Regions from separate parts of the Shewanella oncorhynchi genome, predicted to be linked through region 2. Evidence: predicted binding sites of a transcription regulator. Region 2 holds the regulator's gene; each other region holds the start of a gene.
The links. The regulator LexA, encoded in region 2, represses DNA repair genes until DNA is damaged. The targets are predictions, from matches to a motif close to TACTGTATNNNNATACAGTA.
Positions count from the first base shown of each region.

Region 1: recN (DNA repair protein RecN) is a predicted target of LexA. The motif match lies at 2,680-2,699, and genes of this name have one in related genera.
Region 3: RA178_RS08325 (DNA topoisomerase III) is a predicted target of LexA. The motif match lies at 1,599-1,618, and genes of this name have one in related genera.

Region 1 is NZ_CP132914.1:1,324,578-1,328,985, reverse strand. Features, by position in the region: gene RA178_RS05990 (YjaG family protein) at 1-48, shown strand, start outside; gene RA178_RS05985 (DUF3319 domain-containing protein) at 205-438, shown strand; gene lldR (LysR family transcriptional regulator LldR) at 460-1,359, opposite strand; gene RA178_RS05975 (AEC family transporter) at 1,639-2,601, shown strand; gene recN (DNA repair protein RecN) at 2,730-4,388, shown strand.
Region 2 is NZ_CP132914.1:4,837,919-4,842,326, forward strand. Features, by position in the region: gene plsB (glycerol-3-phosphate 1-O-acyltransferase PlsB) at 1-1,392, opposite strand, end outside; gene lexA (transcriptional repressor LexA) at 1,553-2,173, shown strand; gene RA178_RS21295 (cell division inhibitor SulA) at 2,170-2,682, shown strand; gene coxB (cytochrome c oxidase subunit II) at 3,086-4,408, shown strand, end outside.
Region 3 is NZ_CP132914.1:1,833,689-1,838,096, reverse strand. Features, by position in the region: gene RA178_RS08325 (DNA topoisomerase III) at 1-1,586, opposite strand, end outside; gene RA178_RS08320 (hypothetical protein) at 1,739-2,026, shown strand; gene RA178_RS08315 (alanine/glycine:cation symporter family protein) at 2,294-3,772, shown strand; gene purF (amidophosphoribosyltransferase) at 3,900-4,408, opposite strand, start outside.

The DNA of each region.
Region 1 (4,408 bases), 1.5 Mb from region 2:
GACATTATCGAAGCTGGCGTATCAAATATCGGTATCAGCGTCGCTTAACTGATGAGGTGCTTGGGGTTACTCAAGCACCCTTATATCTAAACAATGTTTCTAAACAATAAGCCTCTAGTCTCGACTGCAATCACTTTCATGCAAGCCACAAAACGAGTAAGACCAAGGCTAGCAAGTTCCATCAGCCAATATTGAGTTATTCCAATGAAAAAGATTGTTTATCAAGGATTTGTCTTAACCAATAGCGAAGGACGAACCGACAGTTGGAAACTGACCATCAAAGATCAACAGCGTATCGGTTCTTTATTTGAACTGCGGCGTTTAGTGGGGTACTTCTTGGAACTCGGCATACTGCCCGCGACACGCTCCAGCCTGCAAGATGCAAAACAAACGCAAAACACCATGAGCAAAAACACCGTAAAACCTAAAAGACGCTAAAAATCAGTTCTCCTCAATAAATCAACGCATAGAAAATAACTCTGGCGCCTTTGACTGCATAAACTCAATAAAGACTCTTACCTTTAGCGGCTGCTGGCTGCGCTGATGATATAAAATCGAAATTCGCCTCTGTTCGCCAATCCATTCAGGCAGTAATACTTTAAGTTTTCCCTCTTTAATCTGCTGTTTTACAAATAGTTCAGGACCATACAAGATCCCGCCATGGCCTAAAGTAGCCTGAATCGCTCCGTGTAAGTCCGTGAGGGTGAGCTTAGTCGGGCCATTAAAATAAAAAGACTCGCCGCTTGGATGCTTTAAATGCCAATTAAACAGCGGCCAGACTTTTATCAGTTGATGGGCTTCAAGATCATCGGGATGCTCAAGTTTAGGTGCCTGAGCCAAGTATTCTGGCGTGGCAAACAGGCAATAGTCGAGCTCGCCTAAGGTACTCGACACCCAAGAAGAATCAGGCTGAGCCCCGCCAACAATCGCCACATCTATGCCTTTATCGATCAAATCGACTAACTCATTACTCTGGGAAATGTGCAAACGGATATCAGGATACAAACGGCCAAACTCATTCAATGCCTGAATAAACACAATGGAAATAATCGAAATCGGTGCGGCGATGCGCAGGGTTCCCTCGGGTTTATCACTGCCTAAACCACTTAGTTCATCAAATTGAGCAACCACACTCTGGTAGCGTTGAAAGAGCGCCAGCCCTTCCTCCGTCAATCGTAACTTGCGGGTACTGCGCATAAAGAGCTGTTTATCGAGCTTCTCTTCCAACTTCGCTAACTTGCGGCTCACAGTGGCGATGGGCATATCGAGCTCCTTCGCCGCCTGCGAAAAACTGCCCGCATTGACTAAATGCACAAAAAGATAGACAAGTTGTAGTTCAGCGCCTAAATCATCACTCATTGCATATCCTAATTTCACATATTGGGTATTGACGTTAAAACGCTAAATTCACTAAGTGATTGTGTTTTAAACATTGAATTATTCACTTATACGACCATAGCGCAATAGCCTTAGATTGAAATGGTATGTTATTTTGTGGCGAGTTTTACTGCGCTGGCGCTAGTTCTGGTTCTAAAGTGACATAAAAAAGGCAAGCGCCCACCTAAAATCATAGCGATAGTAGAAATGACGGTGGTGGCTGAGTTTATTCAAATTTAATCGTAAGGATGAGTGAGGGAAATGACCATTTTAACCCCTCTGTTTGCCGTCTTCGGGATCATGTTGCTCGGCACACTAGTGCAAAAATTAAAACTCTTGCCCGTCGATACGGACCAAGTGCTAAACCAATATGTGTACTATATTGCATTCCCCGCGATCATGCTTATCGCCCTCGCGCAGCAGCCGATTGGTGAGATTTTGCAATGGGGATTTATTGCGGGCTACAGCACGGCTATGGTGATCACTTATCTTGTCTGCCTTGGGCTCTCGCTGCTTGCTAACCCTAAACAGCATGCGGTTGCCGCTATTCGAGCCCTCAATGCCACCTTTGGTAATACCGCATTTATTGGTATTCCACTACTCATCATCCTCTTTCCGCAGCAGCAAAGCGCCTTAGTCGCCGCTGCGATTGCCAGCTTATTATACGTGCTGATGTTTGCCGTCGCCTTAGTCTCGATGGAATTGGCCACAAACACCCAAAGACAACACCACGCCTTAGTCATAATGGCGATGGCGGTCGGTAAAAACCCTATCGTTATTGGTAGCTTAATTGGTGTCGGCATTTCGGCGCTAGAGATAAAACTGCCCTCAGGGCTGGCGCTCATGATCCAGCAAATTGGCAATACCTCAAGCCCGTGCGCGCTGTTTGCCATCGGTATGGTGCTCGCCAAAGCGATGCGCTACCAGAAAGATAGCAGCGTATTTAGCCCCAAGAATTTTATCGAACTGAGCCTTATCAACCTCTTCAAGCTAGTTGTCCAACCGGCACTCGTCTACTTTATGCTTAGCCGTTTTGGTGTGAGCGGCGACTACCTGATCATGGGCGTGATCTTAAGCGCACTGCCCACTGCGGCGAGCGTGTACTTGCTCGCCCAGCGCTATAATACTCAGGCTTCTACCAGTGCTCAGGGCATTCTATTTGGCACCTTAGTTACTTTTTTTAGTTTGCCTATCTTAGAAAGCTTAGTAAGAACCCATGCATAATCAGTCAATTAAAAATATTTACTGCCGATAATGCCGATTATTTACCCAAGCCACTTTACTGTATATAAAATCAGTATATACTGTTTATCAATACAGTGGTTTGGTATGTTTTTCGACAGGAATTCACTATGCTTTGCCAACTCAGCATTAATAACTTCGCAATCGTCCGTTTTTTAGAGCTGGATTTTCGCCCCGGTATGACCAGCATCACAGGTGAAACCGGTGCGGGTAAATCGATCGCCATCGATGCGCTAGGCCTGTGCCTAGGCAATCGCGCCGATGCCAGCAGTGTTCGCCCAGGAGCCAATAAAACCGAAGTCAGCGCCCGCTTTTCCTTGGACGATATTCCACTGGCAAAACGTTGGTTAGAAGATAACGATCTTGAACTCGATGATGAGTGTATCCTACGTCGAACTATTGGTAGCGATGGCCGTTCACGCGCCTACATCAATGGTAATCCAGTGCCGCTGACGCAGCTCAAATTACTGGGTCAGTTGCTTATCGGTATTCACGGTCAACATGCGCACCATGCGATGTTGAAGAGTGAACACCAACTTACCTTGCTCGACAGTTATGCCAACCACAGATTGCTTATCGATACGGTTGCCGCCAGTTTTCAACGCTGCAAACAAATTGAGGCCGATCTAAAGCACCTCGAAGCCTCCCAACATGAACGTATTGCCCGTAAGCAATTAGTGCAATATCAAGTAGAAGAACTCGATGAGTTTGATCTTAAAGTCGATGAGTTCGATGAAATTGAGCAAGAGCACAAACGTCTGGCCAATGGCACTGAGTTGATTGATACCTGTCAGGCGAGCTTAGATATACTCACTGAAGGCGAAGAGAACAATATAGAGTCGCTGCTTAATCGAGTCGTTTCCCTCGCCGAAGATCTGCAAAGCTACGATCCTGCATTAAGCAATATCAACACTATGCTCAATGATGCCTTAATCCAAGTGCAAGAAAGTGCAGGCGAATTACAGCACTATTTGAGTAAGCTTGAACTCGATCCAACCCACTTTGCCTATTTAGAAGAACGGCTATCAAAAGCCATGCAACTGGCGCGTAAACACCATGTCAGCCCAAATAAACTAGCCGAACATCATTTGGCATTAAAGGCAGAGCTGAGCACCTTAGACAGTGACGAAAGTAAACTTGAAGAAATTCAACTACAGGTCGATGCTAGCAGAGCCGCTTACCTTAGCAACGCACAAAAACTCAGCCAAAGCCGGGCTAGATATGCCAAAGAACTCGACAAACTCGTGACTCAGTCAATCCACGAACTGAATATGCCAAAGGGTAAATTTACTATCGAAGTCAATTTCCACCCAGAGCAAATGTCAGCCAACGGCAGTGATAATATCGAATTTATGGTCACCACTAACCCTGGCCAACCTTTACAACCGATTTCGAAAGTCGCATCTGGCGGTGAACTTTCACGGATAGGCTTAGGGATCCAAGTCATTACCGCGAAGAAAGTTGCCACGCCGACATTGATTTTCGATGAGGTGGATGTCGGGATTTCCGGTCCCACCGCCGCAGTAGTAGGCCGCATGTTACGCAGCTTAGGGGAATCGACCCAAGTACTGTGCGTGACTCACTTGCCGCAAGTTGCGGGCAATGGTCATCAACACATGTTCGTCGATAAATTTAATAAGGCAGGCAGTACTGAGACCACAATGAAATCGCTCGATCGTGAGCAGCGTATCCAAGAGCTTGCAAGACTGTTAGGTGGCGATACTATCACCAGCAATACCCTAGCAAACGCAAGGGAACTGCTGCAATAGTAGTATGGATCAAATAACGA
Region 2 (4,408 bases):
ATTACCTAATTTGCGAATGGCACCGAACACCTGCCACACAGATTCTTTTTTCTTTTTCTTACCGCTTAACTCTTTATGGTAAGTCGCCACTTCCATCACATGGTCATAGCCTAAATACACAGGCACAAGTGTGACAGGACGTTCAATACCGCGCAGTACGCTGTTCATCGTCATGGCGATCATGCCAGTTTTCGGCGCCAACAGACGGCCAGTACGTGAACGGCCGCCTTCGGAGAAGTATTCCACCGAATAACCTTTAGCAAACAGCTGGTCTAAATACTCACGAAATACTGCGGTGTATAGCTTGTTGCCATTAAAACTACGGCGGATAAAGAAGGCACCACCGCGACGGAACATAGGTCCCGCGGGCCAGAAATTGAGGTTAATGCCGGCAGCAATGTGCGGCGGAACCATGCCTTGATAATACAAAATATACGATAACAGCAGGTAATCCATGTGGCTGCGATGGCAAGGCACATAAACAATCTCGTGGCCATCGTGGTGTAACTGCCGAACTTGCTCGGCGCCTTTAATGTTGATCCCGCTGTAAAGCTTGTTCCACAGCCAAGTTAAAAAACGCTCGGCAATACGCACTAAACTGTCTGAGTAATCGGCAGCGATTTCATCGAGATACTCAATAGCCGTCTCGCGCGCTTGGGTCTCAGAAATCTTTTTACTAGCGGCCTCTTCTTGAATCGCTTTGCGCAGCGACTCAGATTTGAGTAACGAATGAAACAGTGCTTGGCGGTTTGGCAGCACAGGCCCTGTCATTACCTTACGTTGACGACGGAAATGCACGCGCGCAACCCGTGCTAACTTATGGGCAATCCCCATGTCGGTGCCATGTTCGTCAGCCATGTAACGCAGGGATACGGCATTCGAAAACTGCACGAAGTTATGTCGACCTAAGAACAGAATCATCAAGCACTTGCGTAGCCAAGTCGGGTTTTCCCGCTCAAATACGGCCGCCTTCATAGTGTCGTCTTCTTTCCCTGGCGTGCGACCCCAATACAAGCTCACGGGCACCAGTTGAATATCCAATTCAGGACGTTCCTTATGCACGGCTAACAAACGCATAAAGCATTCGAGGAAAGGCTCATTACCAGCACGTTCGCCAAACAGTGGCTTACGTCCTTGAAGACAGACAACCCGAGGCGCAGTCACACCATTAGCCACTAGAGGCTCATAAGGGCTTGGTAAACCTAACTTAGCCGTTATTTCGCTCAAAGCAGCTATGTCACTGAGAGATTCTGTTTTCATCACATAAACAAGGGGTCTGGAAGCATCCAGATTCAGATCGGCAAAGGGATCCTGAGGTACCACAATAGTGTGCACTAAGTGTTTTTGGATCCAACGTAATGATTTCAACCAAAGAGAGTCGTGTTTAGGCATTATTCTTATGCAATTAAGTGCGTTTACTAGCCCGATAGAATACCAGACTATAGGTAATATTCGCTAATTCTCTCCAACATAGCTAAAAAGTGGTTAATACTTGCGCTGCAAATAATACTGTATATACTAACAGTAACTGTATAGAAAAACAGGAAACACCATGAGACCTTTGACGCCACGCCAAGCTGAAATTTTAGAGCTAATTAAACGAAATATTGCCGATACTGGCATGCCACCCACTCGGGCAGAAATCGCAACCCGTTTAGGTTTTAAGAGCGCCAATGCGGCTGAAGAACACCTTAAAGCGTTGGCGAAAAAGGGCTGCATTGAGATCATGCCAGGCACATCTCGGGGCATTCGTCTACCTGCGGAAATCGAAGATTTGACTGAAACAGGTTTACCGCTCATCGGCCAAGTGGCCGCGGGTGAACCTATCCTCGCCCAAGAACATGTTGAACAGTACTACCAAGTCGACCCAAGCATGTTCCATCCCGCCGCCGATTTTTTACTGCGAGTAAAAGGCGACAGCATGAAAAATATCGGCATTCTCGAAGGTGATTTGCTGGCAGTTCATAAAGTAGAACAAGCTAGAAATGGTCAAGTGGTTGTCGCTAGAGTCGATGACGATGTCACTGTTAAACGTTTCGAAAAAAAAGGTAATGTGGTCTATCTACATGCCGAAAATGAAGATTACTCCCCGATTAAAGTGGATTTAGGCTTCCAAAGTTTAACAATTGAAGGACTCGCCGTCGGTGTGATCCGTAATGGAGATTGGCTATGAATAAACTACTTGGCAATGCCCCCCGCCATCCGGGCTTGTGGCTCGATGAAGTCCGTGATGCCGACTATGACTGGCACCATGCGCCTATCGCCTGTATGCCAACCAAGACTCAAGGTCGCCAAGAATTAATTCATCTGAGTGCACAACTCGCTCAGTTAAGCCAACAGGGCCGTTGGTTAGTGCTCATCAACCCTCCAAGTATTGGCTACAAGCAAATGCTCGCCAGCGCAGGTGTGCGTATGGATAGAGTTTTGCTGGTACATGCTAAAGATGAAGTCGAAACCCTGTGGGCGATGGAAAAAGCCCTGACAAGTGGTACGTCCAGTGCAGTCATTACTTGGACTCAATCATTGGATGCGCGGGATAATCGACGCCTACAAATCGTGGCTAAAAGTGCCAGAGCTATGGGCATAGTGCTTGAAGACGTAAACAGTCACTTACATGCAGACGTACGTATTGAGCAAGGCAATCTCTTCGGTCAGCAATCTTTTTTTAGCGCTGTACACTAAATATTCATTTAATTTTTTACCTTGAAAGCCGCCTCACCTATGAATGTGAGGCTTTTTTTTGGCAATTTTTCAGATAATTAGATAAATAAGTGATCTTGATCAATATTTAAACAGCAAGTATGGTTGGTTAAGTTGGTGATGATATATCACCCACCGTGGTCAATGAATCGAGTATTTATCGAACTCGAAGCGCCACTAAAAATAGAGAACAGATTTATTTCAGCAGTATGTGCCAGCGTGGCTAATTACCAGCAGTAACAATACTTGATTAAAAGTAACAGCCGCCAACGCACGTTGAAGTCAAAAAAGCTTTTTTGGGAACTGAAGAGTTTGCATAGAGTTGAGACTTACTGTGTTGCTCTTCTTTGTAGTTGCTATTCGCAATTGGCAGAGGAGAAGTCTTGTGAAGCAATTGTTGTATTGTTTACTCGTGGTGCTTTTCGCACCACCGTTGACCGCCGCGGACATGCGGTTCAACATGACCCCTGGCGTGACCGAGATCAGTGGCAAGGTTTATCACTTGCACATGACCATCTTGTATATCTGCTGCGCAATAGGCCTAGTGGTCTTTGGCGTCATGATTTACGCCATGATCAACCACAGAAAATCCAAAGGCGCTGTCGCGTCCCACTTTCACGAAAGCACTAAAGTTGAAATCGCTTGGACGATTCTGCCATTTATCATTTTGATCTTAATGGCGATTCCAGCGACAAAAACTTTAATCGCAATGGAAGATCCCAGCAACGCCGATCTCACCGTAAAAGTCACGGGTTCCCAATGGAAATGGCATTACAGCTATTTCGATCAAGATATTGATTTTTATAGCATACTGACAACACCCAGAGCACAAATCGAAGGCACCGAAACCAAGGGTGAAAACTATCTATTGGAAGTCGATAAACCGCTCGTTCTACCGATAAACCGCAAAATCCGCTTTCTGATGACTTCAGAGGATGTCATCCATTCTTGGTGGGTGCCCGCCTTTGCCATTAAGAAAGATGCCAATCCAGGATTTATCAATGAGGCCTGGACTCGCATCGACAAACCCGGCATTTACCGTGGTCAATGCGCCGAGCTCTGCGGTAAAGACCATGGTTTTATGCCTATCGTAGTACAAGCGTTACCCGAAGCCGAGTTTGAGGCTTGGGTCACAGAGCAGAAACAAGCCGCAGGTGCTGCGGCTGAAGCCGCTCAAGCCGCTTTATCACAAACCCTAAGTAAAGAAGAGTTGATGACTCAAGGTGAACAAGTTTACCTAGGGCACTGCGCAGCCTGCCACCAGCCCAATGGCGAAGGGTTGCAAGGCGTATTTCCGCACCTTAAAGGTAGCCCGATTGCAACGGGACCACTCAGCGGCCACCTTGAAATCGTGCTCAACGGTAAAACGGGTACTGCCATGCAAGCGTTTAGTAAGCAATTGACCGCACAAGAAATCGCGGCAGTGACTACCTACGAGCGTAATGCTTGGGGCAATAATACTGGCGATGCAGTGCAAGCCAAAGACGTCAACGAGTACATGAACGGCAATTCTGCACAAACATCCGCCGCGGTACCAAGCAGTACAACCCCGACACCCGCACCTGCAGACGTCTCAGCTGCAGTCGATCCCGCAAGCCTCCCCACACTCAGCCATGACGCCCTCATGGCCGAAGGTGAAACTGTCTACGCGACCTTCTGTGCTGCCTGCCATCAAGTGACAGGTGCAGGAATACCACCCGCCTTCCCC
Region 3 (4,408 bases), 2.0 Mb from region 2:
ACATAACGGCTAATACCCGTCATAGCACCGAGTAAAGTGGCATCGTTAAAGGCCTTTGGTGGTTGAGTATTTTTCTCCAACAATTCGCCTAGAGTACAATGCAAAGCCTGTCCCAATTTCAAAGGCGGTAATTGGCCGATAAACTCGTCATTCTCCTCATCGTCCTTACCTACGCTTTCTTCCGTCGACTTGTTGCCACTCGCCTTACTGCCATTAGGCTCTTGGCGGGCAAAGAGTTGCTTCCAGCCGAGGGATTTATCCTGACGCGCCTTGGTATTAAATAAGCCCCCCTCGATTGTCACTTGCACTGTGGTTTCACTGTAACAATAAGCCGGATAAAACTGGGCTAAGTACTGGCGAGCAACATGAAGATATAACTGCCTCTCACGCTGACTCAAGCTAGATAAGTTAGCCGTCTTCTCTGTGGGGACGATTGCGTGATGGGCGTCCACTTTTTTATCATCCCATGCTTTAGATTTAAGACGGGGATCGGGTGCATCAGCACCTTGCAATAACTCAGCAGCACCGTCACTTATCGCCTTAAGAACCGAAGGCGCAAGGTTATGTTGCTCAACGGGTAAATAACGACTGTCGGAGCGTGGGTAAGTAATGAGTTTATGGCGTTCATACAAACTCTGGCAGGTATCGAGCACATCCTTAGCACTCATGCCAAACCGTTTCGCCGCATCAATTTGCAACGCGGATAAGCTGTAGGGCAATGGTGGATTCTGTTTCTTGTCCTTAGCCACTAATTGAGTGACTAAGGCGGGTTTATCACTGATGCGACTCACCACATTTTGCGCTAACCCTCTCGCTAACACTCGTCCTTCTTCATCCATATAGGGCTGACAAGCTTCGCTAGGTTGCCACTTGGCGCTGAAGGTTTCTTGCTTCTCGGTCGCCAAATGCGCTAGTACTTCATAAAAAGGTTTAGATTGAAAGTGAGCAATCTCTTCATCACGGCGCACCACTAGCCCAAGCAATGGCGTTTGTACTCGGCCGACGGATAACACGCCTTGATAACCGACCTTTTTACCTTGGATGGTGTACGCACGCGTCATATTCATGCCATAGAGCCAATCGGCTCGACTGCGGGCTAAGGCCGATGTGGATAAAGGAATAAACTCGCGATTACTGCGTAGCTGCGTTAGAGCCCGTTTTACAGCTTGTGGGTTTAAGTCACTGATCAGTAAACGCTGGGTTTGATGTAGCTTGTCCCCCGTCACGCCAAGATAGGCAATCACTTCATCCACGAGTAACTGCCCTTCACGGTCGGGATCGCCCGCATTAACCAAGGTGTTGGCTTGTTTGACTAATCGTTTAAGCACTGTAAGTTGGCTGCGGGTTGCGGCCTTAGGTTTTAGTTGCCACTTGTCTGGCACTATTGGCAAATGCTCGAATTTCCAAGACTTAAATTCGGGATTATAGGCATCAGGTTCTGCTTGCTCGAGCAAGTGACCAACACACCAAGACACACAATCGCCATTGGCGGCTTCGATAAATCCATCGCCTTTTTTATGGGGTTTAGGCAATACATCGGCAATGGCCCGCCCTAGGCTAGGTTTTTCTGCGATATAGAGAATCATACAAACACCAAGCACTGGATATAATTACAGTATAATTTAGCCCAAACGCCAGTTGAGTGCAAATTTCTGTAGTAAACCGAGCTTAAGTGTAAATTCAATTGCGAATGATTCTCAACAAGGCATAGGATACACTAAATGACTAAGGAGTGACTATGAAACAGTTTGCAATAAATGCGCGACAGGCTATGACAATAACTCCAGCATTAATATTAAGATTCAATCAGTTATTGATATTCCATAGCTTAATGTTACTCGCAATAAGCATGCTCACCAGTACCTGGCTGGGACAAATGAAAATCATCGATATGCCGTTAGCATGGGGATTCATTCTCGTCATTCCTATTGCTGTGAGTTTATCTCTATTACTCAGCCATCAAATCACGCGCCATAGCTTAAGCAGCTTATTCAGCGTGTGGATGCTACTTTGGGTAATGGGATAACTGACATTCATAATAAATCACTACCGTATTTCGAGTTAACTCGCCCCTCTGCTCTATTTATCCATGCTAAAACTCAATTTCAAAACACATTGGTTTCAAATATTTAACACTTTAACTATGAAGCTCCCTAAAAAATAGTTATGTTGAGTATCTTGGATATTTACAAAAAATGTCTTAATCAAAAGTGAATGTCCTAACTCAACATCTGTTGAATAACCGTAAACCTAAAAACTCTGCTAAAACAACACAATAAAGGAATCGGAGTCTATGAATGAGATTGTCAACGCGATCAATAGTGTAATTTGGAGCCCTGCACTTATTTTTCTTTGCCTAGGTGTCGGGCTCTATTTCTCCCTTCGCACTCGATTTTTACAGCTGCGCCATCTGCCAGAAATGATCCGCCTGATGTTTGATGGTAAGAGTACTGATGCGGGAGTGTCGTCTTTTCAAGCTCTCGCGATGACATTAGCGGGTCGAGTCGGTACAGGTAACATTGCAGGGGTCGCCACAGCAATCACCTTTGGTGGTCCTGGCGCTTTATTTTGGATGTGGATGGTTGCCTTTCTCGGTGCCAGCTCCGCTTTCGTTGAATCTACCTTAGGTCAAGTCTATAAAGAAAAAATCAATGGTGAGTATCGCGGTGGACCTGCTTTTTATATTGAAAAAGGCTTAGGCATGAAATGGTATGCATGGGTATTTGCAATTGCGACCATATTTGCTTGTGGGATCCTGCTGCCGGGCGTACAAGCTAACTCGATTGGTTCAAGTTTAAAAACTGCTTTCAACATAGATCCTAATGTGACTGCAGCCATACTGGCTATGCTTCTTGGTTTTATTATTTTTGGCGGTGTAAAACGTATCGCTCACTTTGCCAGTGCCGTCGTCCCCTTTATGGCACTGGGTTACATCATAGTGGCTTGTGTCATCATAGCGCTAAATATTGGCCAGCTACCGGGTATTTTATGGTTAATTATCAAAAGTGCCTTTGGCTTTGATGCGGGTTTTGGTGCCATTTTAGGCTTAGCCATCATGTGGGGGGTAAAGCGGGGTATTTACTCCAACGAAGCGGGTCAAGGTACAGCGCCACATGCCTCATCTGCAGCGGCGGTAAGCCATCCTGCCAAACAAGGGTTAGTTCAAGCTTTTTCTGTGTATATCGACACCTTATTCGTTTGCTCTGCAACAGGTTTCATGCTGCTCATTACAGGACTGTATAATGTTCAGGGCCCAGACGGTGCGGCGCTCTATACCGGCATTGCCGGAGTCGCTGCAGGACCTGGCTACGTACAAACGGCAATGGAAAGTATGATGCCAGGATTTGGCAATATCTTTGTGGCTATCGCACTGTTCTTCTTCGCCTTTACGACCATAGTGGCTTATTACTACATTGCCGAGACCAACATTGCCTATATTAACCGTAAAGTAAATCATCCTTGGTTCATGGTCGTTCTCAAAGTCGTGATCATTGGCTCAACCGTATACGGCACAGTTAAAACGGCTGATATGGCTTGGGGAATGGGTGACATTGGTGTCGGACTGATGGCATGGCTCAATATTATTGCCATTATTCTATTAAGGAAAACCGCATTCACTTGCCTTAAAGATTATGAATCACAGCAGGCACTTGGCATAGAGCCACTCTTCGACCCAGTAAAACTGGGTATTAAAAATGCGGATTACTGGGTTGAACGTAAGCACGCTGAAGAAAATGTAATGACTGAAACAGCGCAACGCATAAATACGTAGACGTTACCACTATGATCCGTTAAGCAAATATAAACCATTAAAAAGCCAGTGATTTCTCACTGGCTTTTTTTGTATCGTTTAGAACAAAAAGGACACAAACTTTACGATACTGAATTACCCACAATCCTTATGGGTGACAGACGTTATGCAGCTCTAAGTTAGTGCCGATATCTTTATTTCGATCGGCTTTGGCATCGTCATTTCGCAGTTGCGTCAAGTGATCTAAATACGCTTGGTCAACGTCGTTCGTGATGTAGTGACCATCAAATACGGACGTTTCGAAACGTTTAATCGCAGGATTCTCCATTCTTACCGCTTCAATCAAATCGGGTAAGTCTTGGAAAATAATGCCATCAGCACCAATTAACTTGGCGATTTCATCGGCATCACGACCATGGGCAATAAGCTCATTCGACGTTGGCATGTCAATACCGTACACGTTCGGGAAACGAATTTCTGGTGCGGCAGAGGCAAAGTAAACTTTCTTGGCACCGGCTTCACGGGCCATTTCGATGATTTGCTCTGAGGTCGTACCGCGAACGATAGAGTCGTCCACCAACAGGACATTTTTGCCTTTGAACTCAGTGTTAATCGCATTCAACTTACGACGCACTGACTTCTTGCGCTCCTGTTGAC